DNA from 3 places in the Caballeronia sp. LjRoot34 genome. Region 3 is predicted to be linked to each of the others. Evidence: predicted binding sites of a transcription regulator. Region 3 holds the regulator's gene; each other region holds the start of a gene.

Region 1 (4,221 bases), on a different contig from region 3:
GCCGACGTGCTTATCAATGGAAAAGCAATGGAAAAGCGATGCGAAAGCCTCAGAAATCGAAGCCTGGTCCGCCCGCGCCCGGTCCGCCCCCAGGCACAGCAGGGGCCGCATTTTTCGGCGCTTCGGTTACCGTTGCATCGGTCGTGAGCAGCAAGCCCGCAATCGATGCCGCGTTTTGCAGCGCAGTGCGCGTGACCTTGGTCGGATCGAGCACGCCCGATTCGACCAGATCGCCGTATTCACCGGTCTGCGCGTTGTAGCCAAAGTTGCCCGTACCCTCGGCGACCCTTGCGACGACCACGCTTGCTTCCTCGCCCGCATTCGTGACGATCTGGCGCAATGGTTCTTCCAATGCGCGCAGCACGATCTTCACGCCGGCATCCTGGTCCGCGTTGGCGCCCTTCAGGCCGCTGATTGCCTGCTTGACGCGGATCAATGCGACGCCGCCACCCGGCACAATGCCTTCCTCGACTGCCGCACGCGTCGCGTGCAGCGCGTCGTCAACACGGTCCTTCTTCTCCTTGACCTCGATCTCGGTTGCACCGCCCACCTTGATCACCGCCACGCCGCCGGCCAGTTTCGCGACACGCTCCTGCAGCTTTTCGCGATCGTAGTCGGAACTCGCCTCTTCGATCTGCACGCGGATCTGCTTGACGCGCGCCTGGATATTCTTCGTGTCTCCGGCGCCGTCGATCACGATAGTGTTTTCCTTGCCCACTTCAATGCGCTTGGCCTGGCCTAGTTCTGCCAACGTCGCTTTTTCCAGCGTGAGGCCGGTTTCTTCCGCGATCACTTGGCCGCCGGTCAGGATGGCGATGTCTTCGAGCAGTGCCTTGCGACGATCGCCAAAGCCCGGCGCCTTAACCGCCACCGTTTTAAGAATGCCACGGATGTTGTTGACCACGAGCGTCGCAAGAGCCTCGCCCTCGACATCCTCAGCGATGATCAGCAACGGCCGTCCCGCCTTCGCGACCAGTTCCAGCACCGGCAGAAGATCGCGAATATTCGAGACCTTCTTGTCGTGCAGCAGAACAAACGGATCGTCGAGAACAGCGACCTGTTTATCCTGATCGTTGATGAAATAGGGCGACAGGTAGCCGCGATCGAATTGCAGTCCTTCAACCACATCGAGTTCATCGTCGAGCGACTTGCCGTCCTCGACCGTGATCACGCCTTCCTTGCCGACACGATCGATCGCCTCGGCGATTCGCTGGCCGATCGATTCCTCGCCGTTCGCCGAGATGGTCGCGACCTGGGCGATTTCCTTGCTGGTCGTGGTGGGCTTGCTGATCTTTTTCAGTTCTTCGACAGCGGCAATCACGGCCTTGTCGATGCCGCGCTTCAGGTCCAGCGGATTGAGACCCGCCGCCACGTATTTCAGCCCTTCGCGCACGATCGCCTGTGCCAGCACGGTAGCAGTCGTGGTGCCGTCGCCGGCGTCGTCGCTGGTGCGCGAGGCGACTTCCTTCACCAGTTGCGCGCCGATATTTTGCAGCTTGTCGGCCAGCTCGATTTCCTTCGCGACCGACACGCCGTCTTTCGTCACGACCGGTGAGCCGAAGCTGCGTTCCAGCACTACATTACGGCCTTTGGGCCCAAGCGTTACCTTCACTGCATTGGCGAGGATGTTGACGCCTTCGACCAGCTTCGATCGTGCGTTGTCGCTAAAGACAATTTCTTTGGCTGCCATTTCTGAAGCTCCGTTATTGTTGGGTGACCACGGCGACAATGTCTTCTTCGCGCAGCACGAGCAGTTCGTTGCCGTCGACCTTGACCTGCTGGCCTGAGTATTTTCCGAAGAGCACGCGCTCGCCGACTTTCAGGTCAGGCTCGATGCGCTTGCCATCGCTATCACGCTTACCGGGGCCGACGGCAATGACTTCGCCCTGGTCCGGTTTTTCGGCGGCACTTTCGGGAATCACGATACCCGATGCGGTTTTTGTTTCCTGGTCAAGGCGCTTGATGATCACGCGGTCGTGGAGCGGACGTAGGCTCATGGTTGGATTTCCGTTATGGTGAATGAGTAGCACTCTTCACAGGCGGGTGCTAACGGGAATCGAGTATAGGAATCTGTCGTGGCGCGATCCAATAACGAATACATGAAACGTTATCGGCGTTTAGCATTTGGCCGCCGCGCTTCGTGAGCACACGTCACGCCTGTCACGCGCACGTCTTGACCGTCGGCACGGCTTGTGACGGCTTGTGACGCTCTCAAGCTGTCCCTGTATTGATTATTCCGTCTGACGCTTAGCACAACACGAATCGATGGTTCGTTACGGCCGGGTTCGCTGCTACATTTCCGGCTGTGATGCACGCGTGCGTGCTCGCTCTATCTATAACTGCGCAGACCAACACATAATGAAAATCAAACTTTTCACCGCAGCTTTCATGGGGTCGCTGCTGATCATGTCGAGCCTGGCGCATGCTGATCGCCTTGACGATATCAAGAAGGCCGGCGTACTTCGCGTGGCGACTTTTGACAGCAATCCGCCTTTCGGCTTCGTCGATCCGAAGACCAACAAGATAGTCGGACTTGACGTGGACTACGCGAAAGCGGTTGCTGACAAACTCGGCGTCAAGCTTGAAATCCAGCCGACCAATCCGGCTAACCGCATTGCATTTCTGACATCGAAGAAAGTGGATCTGGTTTTCGCGAACTTCACTATCACCGACGAACGCAAGAAGGAAGTCGACTTCAGCACGCCGTACTTCGCGTCGGGTACGCAGTTCATCGCGAAGAAGGGCACGCTGAAGTCGCCGGATCAACTGAACGACCTGCGCATTGGCGCGGATAAAGGCACGACCAACGAGCAACAGGTTCGCGCGCAGTTTCCGCGGGCAACGATCGTAGCCTATGACGACACACCTTTTGCATTCGCCGCATTGCGAACGGGTAACGTCCAGGCAATCACGCAGGATGGCCCGAAACTCGTCGGCTTGCTCGCCAACGTGCCGGACCGCGACAAGTACGAGATCCCGGCTTTCACCATATCAAACGACTATGAGGGCGTGGGTGTCCCGAAGGGCGAGCCGCGGCTGCTGAGTTTCGTCAATGACACGCTGACGGGGCTCGAAGCAAACGGCACCGCGAGCCACATCTACGACCAGTGGTTCGGGCCGAAAAGCCGTGCGCCGTTGCCGCGTTTGTTCAAGATCGGCGACCCGCAGAAGAGCTGATCGCTGCGTGTTCAGCCAAGCCCGGTTCGACCGTTCACGGTCGAACCGGGCTTGGCATTTCAATTTTCCATTCGTGTTTAGCTGAATGATTCCAATGAACGGATGGCTTGCCCCGAAGTACCTGATCTGGCTGCTCCAGGGCTTCGGTATGACGCTGGGATTGTCGGTCTCGGTGATGGTCACGGCGACGTTATGTGGCTGTCTGCTTGCCCTTGCGCGCACTTCGCGCGCGGCGCCCATGCGTCGTGCCGCCGCGCTCTATGTATTGGTGTTTCGCAACTCACCGCTGATCGTGCAATTGCTGTTCTGGTATTTCGGCGTGGCGACGCTTTTGCCCGAAGCGACAATGACCTGGTTGAACACGCAGCATGCGGTGGATCTCGGCGTGTTCAAGTTGCATTGGCCATCGTTTGAATTCGTGGCCGGCTGGATTGGGTTGACCTGTTATTCGACCACCTTCATTGGCGAGGAATTCCGCTCGGGATTATCGGGTGTTCCAGTGGGGCAGCACAACGCGGCAGCCGCCCTTGGACTCACGCCGCTAGCCGCATTTGTTCACGTGATCTTGCCGCAAGCGGTGCGGATCGCGACGCCGCCGTTGTTCGGTCAGTACATGAATATCGTCAAGAACTCGTCGTTGACCATGGCGATCGGATTGGCGGAACTCTCGTATTCGTCGCGTCAGGTGGATACCGAAACCTTCAAGACGTTTCAGGCGTTTGGCATGGCAACTTTGCTGTACATACTGACCATCGCGATGCTGGAAGTTGCACTCGTGGTAGTCCAGCGCAGCGGTTCGCGAGCGACGGTGCGCCGATGAACGACGCCTTTTCCGCCATCCTGTCCAATCTGCCATATTTGCTCGTCGGCACGTTTCCCGATGGTCCATTGGGCGGCGCCGCGCTGACGCTGGTGATGGCCTCGATCTCCGCCGTGTCGTCCGCCATCCTCGGGCTGGCAGGAGGCATCGGGCTTGCCATGACGCGTGGGGTGATCCACCTGATCCTGCTCGCGGGCATCGGGTTCTTTCGCGCCATACCCGTA
Region 2 (4,221 bases), 200 kb from region 3:
CGCGATCTGACGCGCCTCACGTGTCTCAGCCTTTTCTGGCACTTTCTGGACATCGTGTGGATTTGCGTCTTTACCTTTGTTTATCTGACGAGCGTCGTATAAATGGCAAACGCACATTCAATCGATACCGGCGCGGGCCACGGCAGCGTGCGCTCGTATGTCATTGGCTTCGTCCTGTCGGTCGTGCTGACGGCCGCGGCTTTTGGACTGGTCATGCAACAGGCGTTGGGGCCGACAGAATCGATCATCGCCATCGCGGTGCTCGCGTTCATTCAAATCCTCGTGCATCTGGTGTTTTTCCTGCATATGAACACGTCTTCATCGCAGCGATGGAATCTGCTCTCGCTCGGATTCGCCGTGCTGGTGGCGGTGATCCTGATCGGCGGGACGTTGTGGGTACTCCATAACGTCGGTGCGCACATGATGTCGCGCTAGAGGTTGTAGACGGTCTGCTGGCTGGACGCTGAGCGGCGCCATGGGGAAACCTCTGGCGCCGCTTTTTATTGGTAGGTGTCGGGCACGCCGTACACACGCAAATCGAGCAGACAAAGAAAAGCCCGCCGTCTTTCGACGGCGGGCTTTCAAGTCTTCTCCACGCAATGCTCATTCGCCCATTCACGCACCGCTAAAAAACTCAAGCGGCGAAACTCCTGCGCTAAACGGTCAAGCGTACTCGTGCAGCGCCGTGCGCATTTTCTTCATTGCGCTGGCTTCGATCTGGCGAATCCGTTCCGCCGATACCCCGAACTCGTCGGCGAGTTCATGCAGCGTCTTGCCGCCCGAGCCGTCGTCTTCCACTTCGAGCCAGCGCGCCTGAACGATCCGGCGGCTGCGTTCGTCGAGCGATTCGAGCGCGGTCGACAACCCCTCGCTTTGCAGCTTGTCGAACTGACGCGATGCAAGCACGTTGGTTGGCTCATTGTGCGAGTCGGCCAGATACGCGATAGGCGCATACGATTCTTCGCCGTCGTCGATCTGACCTTCCAGCGCAATGTCGCCGCCGGAAAGACGCGTTTCCATTTCCGAGACTTCTTCGCGCTTCACATTCAGCTCTTTCGCCAGGCTATCAACCTCGTCCGGCGTGAACGCGTTGTGCCCGGTCTTGTGGCTGCGAAGGTTGAAAAACAGCTTGCGCTGCGCCTTCGTGGTCGCCACTTTCACCGTGCGCCAGTTGCGCAGGATGTACTCGTGAATTTCAGCCTTGATCCAGTGCATGGCATACGACACCAGCCGCACGTTTTGTTGCGGATCGAAGCGCTTCACAGCCTTCATCAAACCGATATTGCCTTCCTGAATCAGGTCGGCGTGGGGAAGGCCGTATCCCAGGTAATTGCGGGCAATCGATACCACCAAGCGCAGATGCGACAGCACGAGCTGACGCGCCGCGTCCAGGTTGTCGTTGTCACGGAATTCGGTGGCGTACTGACGTTCTTCCGACGGCGTTAGCATCGGAATCCGGTTGACAGCCGAAATGTAGGCGTCGATGTTGCCGATCTGGCCGGTCAACATGGACGACTGCGCAAACGTCAGCGCACCTGCCGAAGCGGCCTTGGCCGGCGCCGAGTGTCCAGTATTCGGGAGGGTCATCGCATTGGTCACGCTTGTATGCTCCTTATCAACAAAAAACCCGATGAAAAACCGGGTCTAGCAGGATATTAGCACTCTGCTATTTCGAGTGCTAAGGATTAGAGGGGCCTTGTGTGTCCAAGTTCCCATACGCTATTAGAATCTCTGCTCCAATAGCCAATAAGTGCTTTCCCGCACTGTTGCACGCCGCGAAACGCTTTCGTTGTCAAACTTACCGAAAGAAATTTGCAAGATTTCGCATGATTTACCCGGCAATCGGGATTCGACGAAACTTAATTCCGTGTTTTCCTCATTCAGCAGAACTCTTCTGAGCACTTTTTTGAGACCGTCTCTAAAATGGCGACTTGCTGCGTTAGCGGCGAGCCTGTCTTATGAGAATCCAGCTCCGGAGTATTCATGCAGAAGAACAAAAGTGTCTGGCAAAAGCGCTCTTTCTACGGTGCCTTGTTCGGTGCGCTGGTCCTGGCTTCGGCCACGGCCCACGCCGATCAGTTCGGCTTGCAGATCGCCGGCGGGGTTGCCGACCACGATGTCCGGAAGGCGGATGTCGGCGGCGTCTGGGATCCCAACTGGACGTGGTGGCAAATCGGCGGTTTCCACTTCACCGTCGTGGGCGAAGCGCACGTGGCCTACTGGGACATTCGTGAAAGCCAGGCATCGCATCCGGGCATCTGGGAATTCGGTTTCACGCCGGTATTCCGGTTCATCAAGAGTTCGGGATGGATTCGGCCCTATGTTGAAGCTGGCGTAGGCGTACGCCTCTTGTCGCACGTTCGCGAAACCGAGACGCGGACCTTTTCCTCGTCCTTTCAGTTTGCCGACATGGTGGGCGTGGGCGCTCAATTTGGCGCACATCAGAACTATCAGGCAGGCTTGCGATTTCAGCATTTATCCAACGCCGGTTTCGAACACCCGAATCCTGGTATAAATTTCAGCGAGATATATTTGCAATACAACTTCTGACGAGGACCGCGTCCATCGGTTCCTCTAGCGCGAAAGGAATCGAAGATGCCGGCACAACCCATCGATACCCCCGTCGAGGCAATCCGTGAACTCGAGCGCGACCGTTTCCGTGCAATGGTCGACGGTGACGGCGAATTGCTGGACGCGCTGCTGGCGGAGAACGCCAGCTACGTGCACACCAATGGCAAGCGCGAGACGAAGCGTCAGTTTATCGACGCGATCACGGCGGGGCGCCGGCGCTATCGGCAGATCGAGATCCAGTCGCAGGACGTGATGCCGGGCGGCCGGGACACATGGATCGTGTTTGGGCGCGCGCTGCTCGAGATGGAGTCGAAGAACGGCGCCTTGTTGTTCCCGATCGCGTACACGGCCATCCACATTCAGGTCGATGGGCAATGGCAGTTGCTCGCGATGCAGGCGACACGCGCGGCGCTGGATTAGCACCGGTTCGACGCCGTTCGGTGGGGCGTCGCGGTTCGGCCGGCGGGGCGGCGCCTTGTGAGCGTCGGCCGTCATGTCGATACCGGTTGTCGTGTTTTATCGCCTGCTTCGCAAACTTCTGCTGCGCGGTGGCTGGGAAGCGGTACCCGGCCACATCATCGCGCGTCACTTCCTACTCACTACTCCTTGCTGTAAAAGCCGCGTTCCTTCACGCCGCTACCGCTTCGCTTTCCACTTCCTTGCGTCCGGCCCAGCGCGCGCGATTTACCGCGCTGACAATGGCGTTGGTGGCTGCCTGAACCGCGTTCGCATGCACCGCGACGCCAAATCGCATCGGTTGATCGCCGATTCGGCAACCGATGAACACCGCCGTCTCGCCCTTCGCCGTCGCGGCGGTTTCAAACGATGTCACCTCGATCGCGATACCCGCCACGCTGGCTACTGCCGCAGCGACGGCCTGCGCGTGCGCTTCGTCGGCAACCGCAGATACAGGCAGCTTCGCGTGGCGTCCATCGAAGTGCAGGGTCGAGGCATCTGCCCGCGACGCCGGCCCTTGTGCGTCGAAGTATTCGCGCTTGAACAACGCGCAAATGGCTTCGCCGGAGACTTCCGCGCCGGAGGCGTCGGCGACTTTCTGGACGGCGTGACTGAATTCGATCTGCACGCGGCGCGGCGGCGTGAAACCCAGCCCGCGTTCGAGCAAATACGTCGCGCCGCCTTTGCCCGACTGGCTGTTCACGCGGATCACGGCGTCGTAGCTGCGGCCGAGATCGGCTGGGTCGATGGGAAGATACGGCACGTCCCACACCGTGTCCGCTTCTCGCTGTGCAAAACCCTTGCGGATGGCATCCTGATGCGAGCCGGAAAAGGCCGTGAACACGAGATCGCCGGCATACGGATGACGCGGATGCACGGGAATCTGGTTGCAGCGCTCGACCACGCGGCGCACGCCGTCGATATTCGAAAAATCCAGACCCGGGTCGATACCCTGCGTGTACAAATTCATCGCAAGCGTGACGAGATCCACATTGCCCGTGCGCTCGCCGTTGCCAAAGAGGCAGCCTTCCACGCGGTCCGCACCGGCAAGGATCGCGAGTTCCGCGGCGGCGACTGCCGTGCCGCGATCGTTATGCGGATGCACGGAGAGCACGATACTGTCGCGGAAACTCATGTTGCGATCCATCCACTCGATCTGATCGGCGAACACGTTCGGCATGGCCGCTTCCACGG
Region 3 (4,221 bases):
TTTTCAGAGCTGTTGCGTTGTTACAGGGGGTGCCCATGAAACTGACCTTTGCTATTGCGATCGTCGCATTGGTACTCGTTGGCGGCACCACGACTATTTGCATGTCCGGCGCGGTCAACGACCACACTACGGAGTACGGCGGCGTCTCGGCCACCATGGAACAGTTTTTCAGTCCGAGCCTGAAAGTTTGTCGATAATGCGGCGGTCGCGCTTGGTCGGGCGCCCCTGCAATGCGGCTGCCGGCTCACGATACGTCTTCCTCCGCTCATTCTCCGCCACGCGTTTTTCCCGTCCAGCGTCCGTTTCAGCGTAAAGCGTCTGCGCAATGGGCGCCGGACCGCGCACTTCACAAATTCCCAGCACGTTCACTTGCCAAAGCACGTGTTCAATCTCGATCTCCACGAGATCGCCAACACGCACATCCTTGGACGGCTTCACATTCGCGCCGCCAATACGCACGCGACCCTTCTCGACGGCGTCGCTTGCCAGCGAGCGCGTTTTGAAAAAACGCGCCGCCCAGAGCCATTTATCGATACGAAGGCGCGCGCTGGAGTCAGTTGAGATCTGGTAGTTCACGAGTGGTCAATGGTAACTGGTCAATGCGGTGGTCTATGCGGCTGCGCTCAGCGTTTGCGGCGCCTGCACCGGCCAGCCCTGCAGGTGCTGCGCGACAATTTCGCCCAGCGCCTTGATCCAGGCCGGCGATGCGTTCAAACATGGAATCCGGTGAAATTCCTTGCCGCCAGCGTGCAGGAATTCATCACGCACTTCAATGCCGATTTCCTCGATGGTTTCCAGGCAATCCGACGTAAAACCCGGGCAGAACATGTCCACCCGCTTCACACCCGCCGCGCCAAGTTCCGCGAGCGAAGGCGCGGTATAAGGTTGCAACCATTCTGCCCGGCCAAAACGCGACTGGAATGTCACGCGGCATTCGACCGGCGACAACCCGAGCGCAGCCATGAGCAACGAACCGGTCTGTTGACACTGATCATGATACGGGTCGCCAAGATCCATGGTGCGCTTGGGCACGCCGTGGAAACTCAGCACCAGCCGGTCACCCGCTGCGAAGTCCGGCTGGCCGTGATGCCGCCAATAGTCCCGCACCTGCTCGGCCAGCGCGCCAATATAGGCCGGATGGTCTGCATATTGGCGGATGGTGCGCAATTCCGGCTGATTGCGCACGCGGCGCAAGGCGTTGAACGCGTCATCGAACGCCGTAGCCGTGGTCGACGACGAATACTGCGGATACATGGGTACGAGCAGCACGCGCTCGGCGCCTTCCAGCTTGAGTTGATTCATCATGGCCGGAATCCCGGGCGTGCCGTAGCGCATGGCGTAGTCAACGATCACGTGATAGTCGTTCACCATGAACAAGCGCCGCAACCCCTCCACCTGCCTTTCCGTATAGACCCGCAGCGGCGAGCCTTCGGGCAGCCATACCTGGGCATATTTCTTTGCTGACGCACGGCCGCGAAACGGCAGGATTGCCAGCCGCAGGATGACTTGCCACGCGAGCGCAGGAATTTCCACCACGCGCGGATCCGACAAGAACTGCGCGAGGTACTTGCGCACGGCCTTGGGCGTGGGCGCGTCCGGCGTGCCGAGGTTGATCAGCAGCACCGCAACGCGATGCGAAGCGAAAGGCTGCGAAGGCAACTCGAGGTCGTAGCGCATAAAGGGGAGAGGCTGTGAAGCCCGTGCCGGTCAAGTAAGTGAAACCCATTATAGCGGCGCGTTTCGGAACGCAACATCGGCCGAACGGCCGAGTGGTGAACGGGGCTGGGGCAAGGCAAGATGGGTTGTCTGCCGGGGGGATTCGCAGCATTTTGCGGGCCGGACCGGCAGACGGCTTATTGCACGCTTATTGCACGCTTATTGCACTATTGCTGGCTACTGAGCGAGAGGGAGAGCAGGCGCGCGGTGATATCAACAATGGGAATCACGCGGTTGTAGGCCATCCGCGTAGGTCCGATCACGCCCAGCGTGCCCACGATCTTCCCGTTCACTTCATAGGGCGCGGTCACCACGCTCATTTCCTCGATCGGCACGAGATTCGACTCGCCGCCTATAAATATCTGCACGCCTTGCGCGTGGCTCGAGACATCGAGTAATTGAAGGAGACTCGTCTTTTGGTCGAACACGTCGAAGAGCTTGCGCAGCCGCGCCATGTCGGAGGAAAGATCCGCCACTTCCAGCAGGTTGCGCTCGCCGGAAATCAGCAGGGTGTCGCCTTGATCCGTTTCGTCGACGCTCGCGGCCACCGCTGCCTGCATCAGCGAGGTCATGTCGCCGCGCAGCGCGTCGATTTCCTCGCGCAGTCGGCGGCGTACTTCGTTGAAGGACAGTCCGGCGAAATTCGCGTTGATATAGTTCGACGCCTCGGTGAGCTGCGACGGCGAATAGTCGCGCTGGGTCGCCATGATGCGGTTCTGCACGTCGCCTTCCGGCGTCACTATGATCAGCAGGATGCGTTTATCAGACAGGCGCATGAACTCGATCTGCTTGAACATGTGGCTGCGGCGCGGCGTGAGAATGACGCCCGCGAATTGCGACAGGTTCGACAGCACGCTAGCCGCGGCGGCCACGATCTTCGCCGGCTCGCCGCCCTGCAGCTTGATCTTGACAGCGGAGGTCATGGCTTCGTCGTCGGTAGTTTCGACGGTGAGCATGGTGTCCACGAAGAGCCGGTAGCCGCGTGGCGTGGGAATCCGGCCCGCAGACGTATGCGGGCTCACCACCAGTCCGAGGTCCTCCAGGTCCGACATGACGTTGCGGATGGTGGCCGGGCTGAGCTCGAGTCCGGAATAACGGGACAGCGTGCGGGAACCGACCGGCTGACCTTCGGCGATATAGCGCTCGATCAGCGTCTTGAGGAGGGTCTGGGCACGTGGGTCTAGCATGGGGAAAGTTTAGCTCAACGTGTAAGGAAACAGCGAGCGCAGCAAATATAGCGACGACGATTGACGTATTTTTGTCATTCACCCGTCATCAATTCATGATCCGCACCATTCTAACGACAATTCCCCGTCACGCCCGGGGCTTAGCATATACAGACAAGCCGTAGGCACCGCGGACGTGGCGCGCGGTTCTTTTCGACACTCACCTATGGTGTAATGCCGGCATGGAAATTGGTACCCAATTCAAGACTGTCGCGCTCGTGGGGCGCAACAACACGCCCGGCATCAGGGAGCCGCTGACGGCGCTCGCCGCGTGCATTGTGAAACGCGGCTTCGACGTCGTGTTCGAAGCGGAAACGGCGCACGACGTCGGCGTGACTGACTACCCCGCATTGACCGCGCCGGAAATTGGCGCGCGCGCGGACGTCGCGGTCGTGCTCGGCGGCGACGGCACCATGCTTGGCATTGGCCGGCAGCTCGCGCCGTATCGCACGCCGCTGATTGGCGTGAACCACGGGCGGCTCGGGTTCATCACGGACATCACGCTGGCCGAAATGCAGGAGCTGGTGCCTCAAATGCTCGCCGGCAGTTTCGAGCGCGAAGAGCGGACCTTGCTCGAAGCGCGCATTGTCCGTGACGGCCGGCCGATCTATCACGCGCTGGCGTTCAATGACGTCGTGGTGAATCGCAGCGGCTTTTCGGGCATGGCGGAGCTGCGCGTGTCGGTGGACGGGCGTTTCATGTACAACCAGCGCTCGGACGGTCTGATTGTCGCCACGCCCACGGGTTCGACCGCATACGCGCTCTCCTCTTCCGGACCGATCCTGCATCCGCAATTGCAGGGTTTTGTACTCGTACCCATCGCGCCGCATTCGCTGTCGAATCGTCCAATTGTTCTGCCCGACGACTCGCAAGTGGATATCCAGATTATTGGCGGGCGCGACGTGAACGTGAATTTCGACATGCAGTCGTTTACCGCGGTCGAACTGAACGACACCATTGAAGTGCGGCGTTCGCGTCATACCGTGCCGGTGTTGCATCCGGTCGGCTATAGCCATTACGCCACGCTACGCAAGAAGCTGCACTGGAACGAATATCCCTCGCACGAAGACGCCACGAAACTCTAAGACGCCCATGCTCCGTCATCTCTCGATTCGCGACTTCGTCATTGTCGCCGCGCTAGACCTTGAGTTCGAGCGCGGCTTCACCGTCTTTTCAGGCGAAACCGGCGCCGGCAAGTCGATTCTTATCGATGCCCTCGCGCTCACGCTCGGCGCGCGTGCCGACGCCAGCATCGTGCGGACCGGAGGAGCGCGCGCGG

The links. Region 3 encodes HrcA, which represses chaperone genes, less so after heat shock. Its sites were predicted from a motif close to TTAGCACTCNNNNNNNNNGAGTGCTAA; they were not measured.
Region 1: a site for HrcA is predicted at 2,024-2,050, ahead of ACSQ36_RS39335 (co-chaperone GroES). Genes of this name have one in related genera too.
Region 2: a site for HrcA is predicted at 1,656-1,682, ahead of rpoH (RNA polymerase sigma factor RpoH). Genes of this name have one in related genera too.

The regions. Positions count from the first base shown of each region.
Region 1 is NZ_CAXUSB020000003.1:1,889,075-1,893,295, forward strand. Features, by position in the region: gene groL (chaperonin GroEL) at 50-1,690, opposite strand; gene ACSQ36_RS39335 (co-chaperone GroES) at 1,704-1,997, opposite strand; gene ACSQ36_RS39340 (ABC transporter substrate-binding protein) at 2,359-3,177, shown strand; gene ACSQ36_RS39345 (amino acid ABC transporter permease) at 3,272-3,997, shown strand; gene ACSQ36_RS39350 (amino acid ABC transporter permease) at 3,994-4,221, shown strand, end outside.
Region 2 is NZ_CAXUSB020000001.1:300,936-305,156, forward strand. Features, by position in the region: gene cyoC (cytochrome o ubiquinol oxidase subunit III) at 1-102, shown strand, start outside; gene cyoD (cytochrome o ubiquinol oxidase subunit IV) at 103-435, shown strand; gene rpoH (RNA polymerase sigma factor RpoH) at 664-1,599, opposite strand; gene ACSQ36_RS01395 (acyloxyacyl hydrolase) at 1,984-2,550, shown strand; gene ACSQ36_RS01400 (nuclear transport factor 2 family protein) at 2,596-2,991, shown strand; gene leuA (2-isopropylmalate synthase) at 3,200-4,221, opposite strand, start outside.
Region 3 is NZ_CAXUSB020000001.1:497,355-501,575, reverse strand. Features, by position in the region: gene ACSQ36_RS02280 (hypothetical protein) at 36-197, shown strand; gene ACSQ36_RS02275 (RNA-binding S4 domain-containing protein) at 169-576, opposite strand; gene hemH (ferrochelatase) at 610-1,677, opposite strand; gene hrcA (heat-inducible transcriptional repressor HrcA) at 1,884-2,903, opposite strand; gene ACSQ36_RS02260 (NAD kinase) at 3,125-4,027, shown strand; gene recN (DNA repair protein RecN) at 4,035-4,221, shown strand, end outside.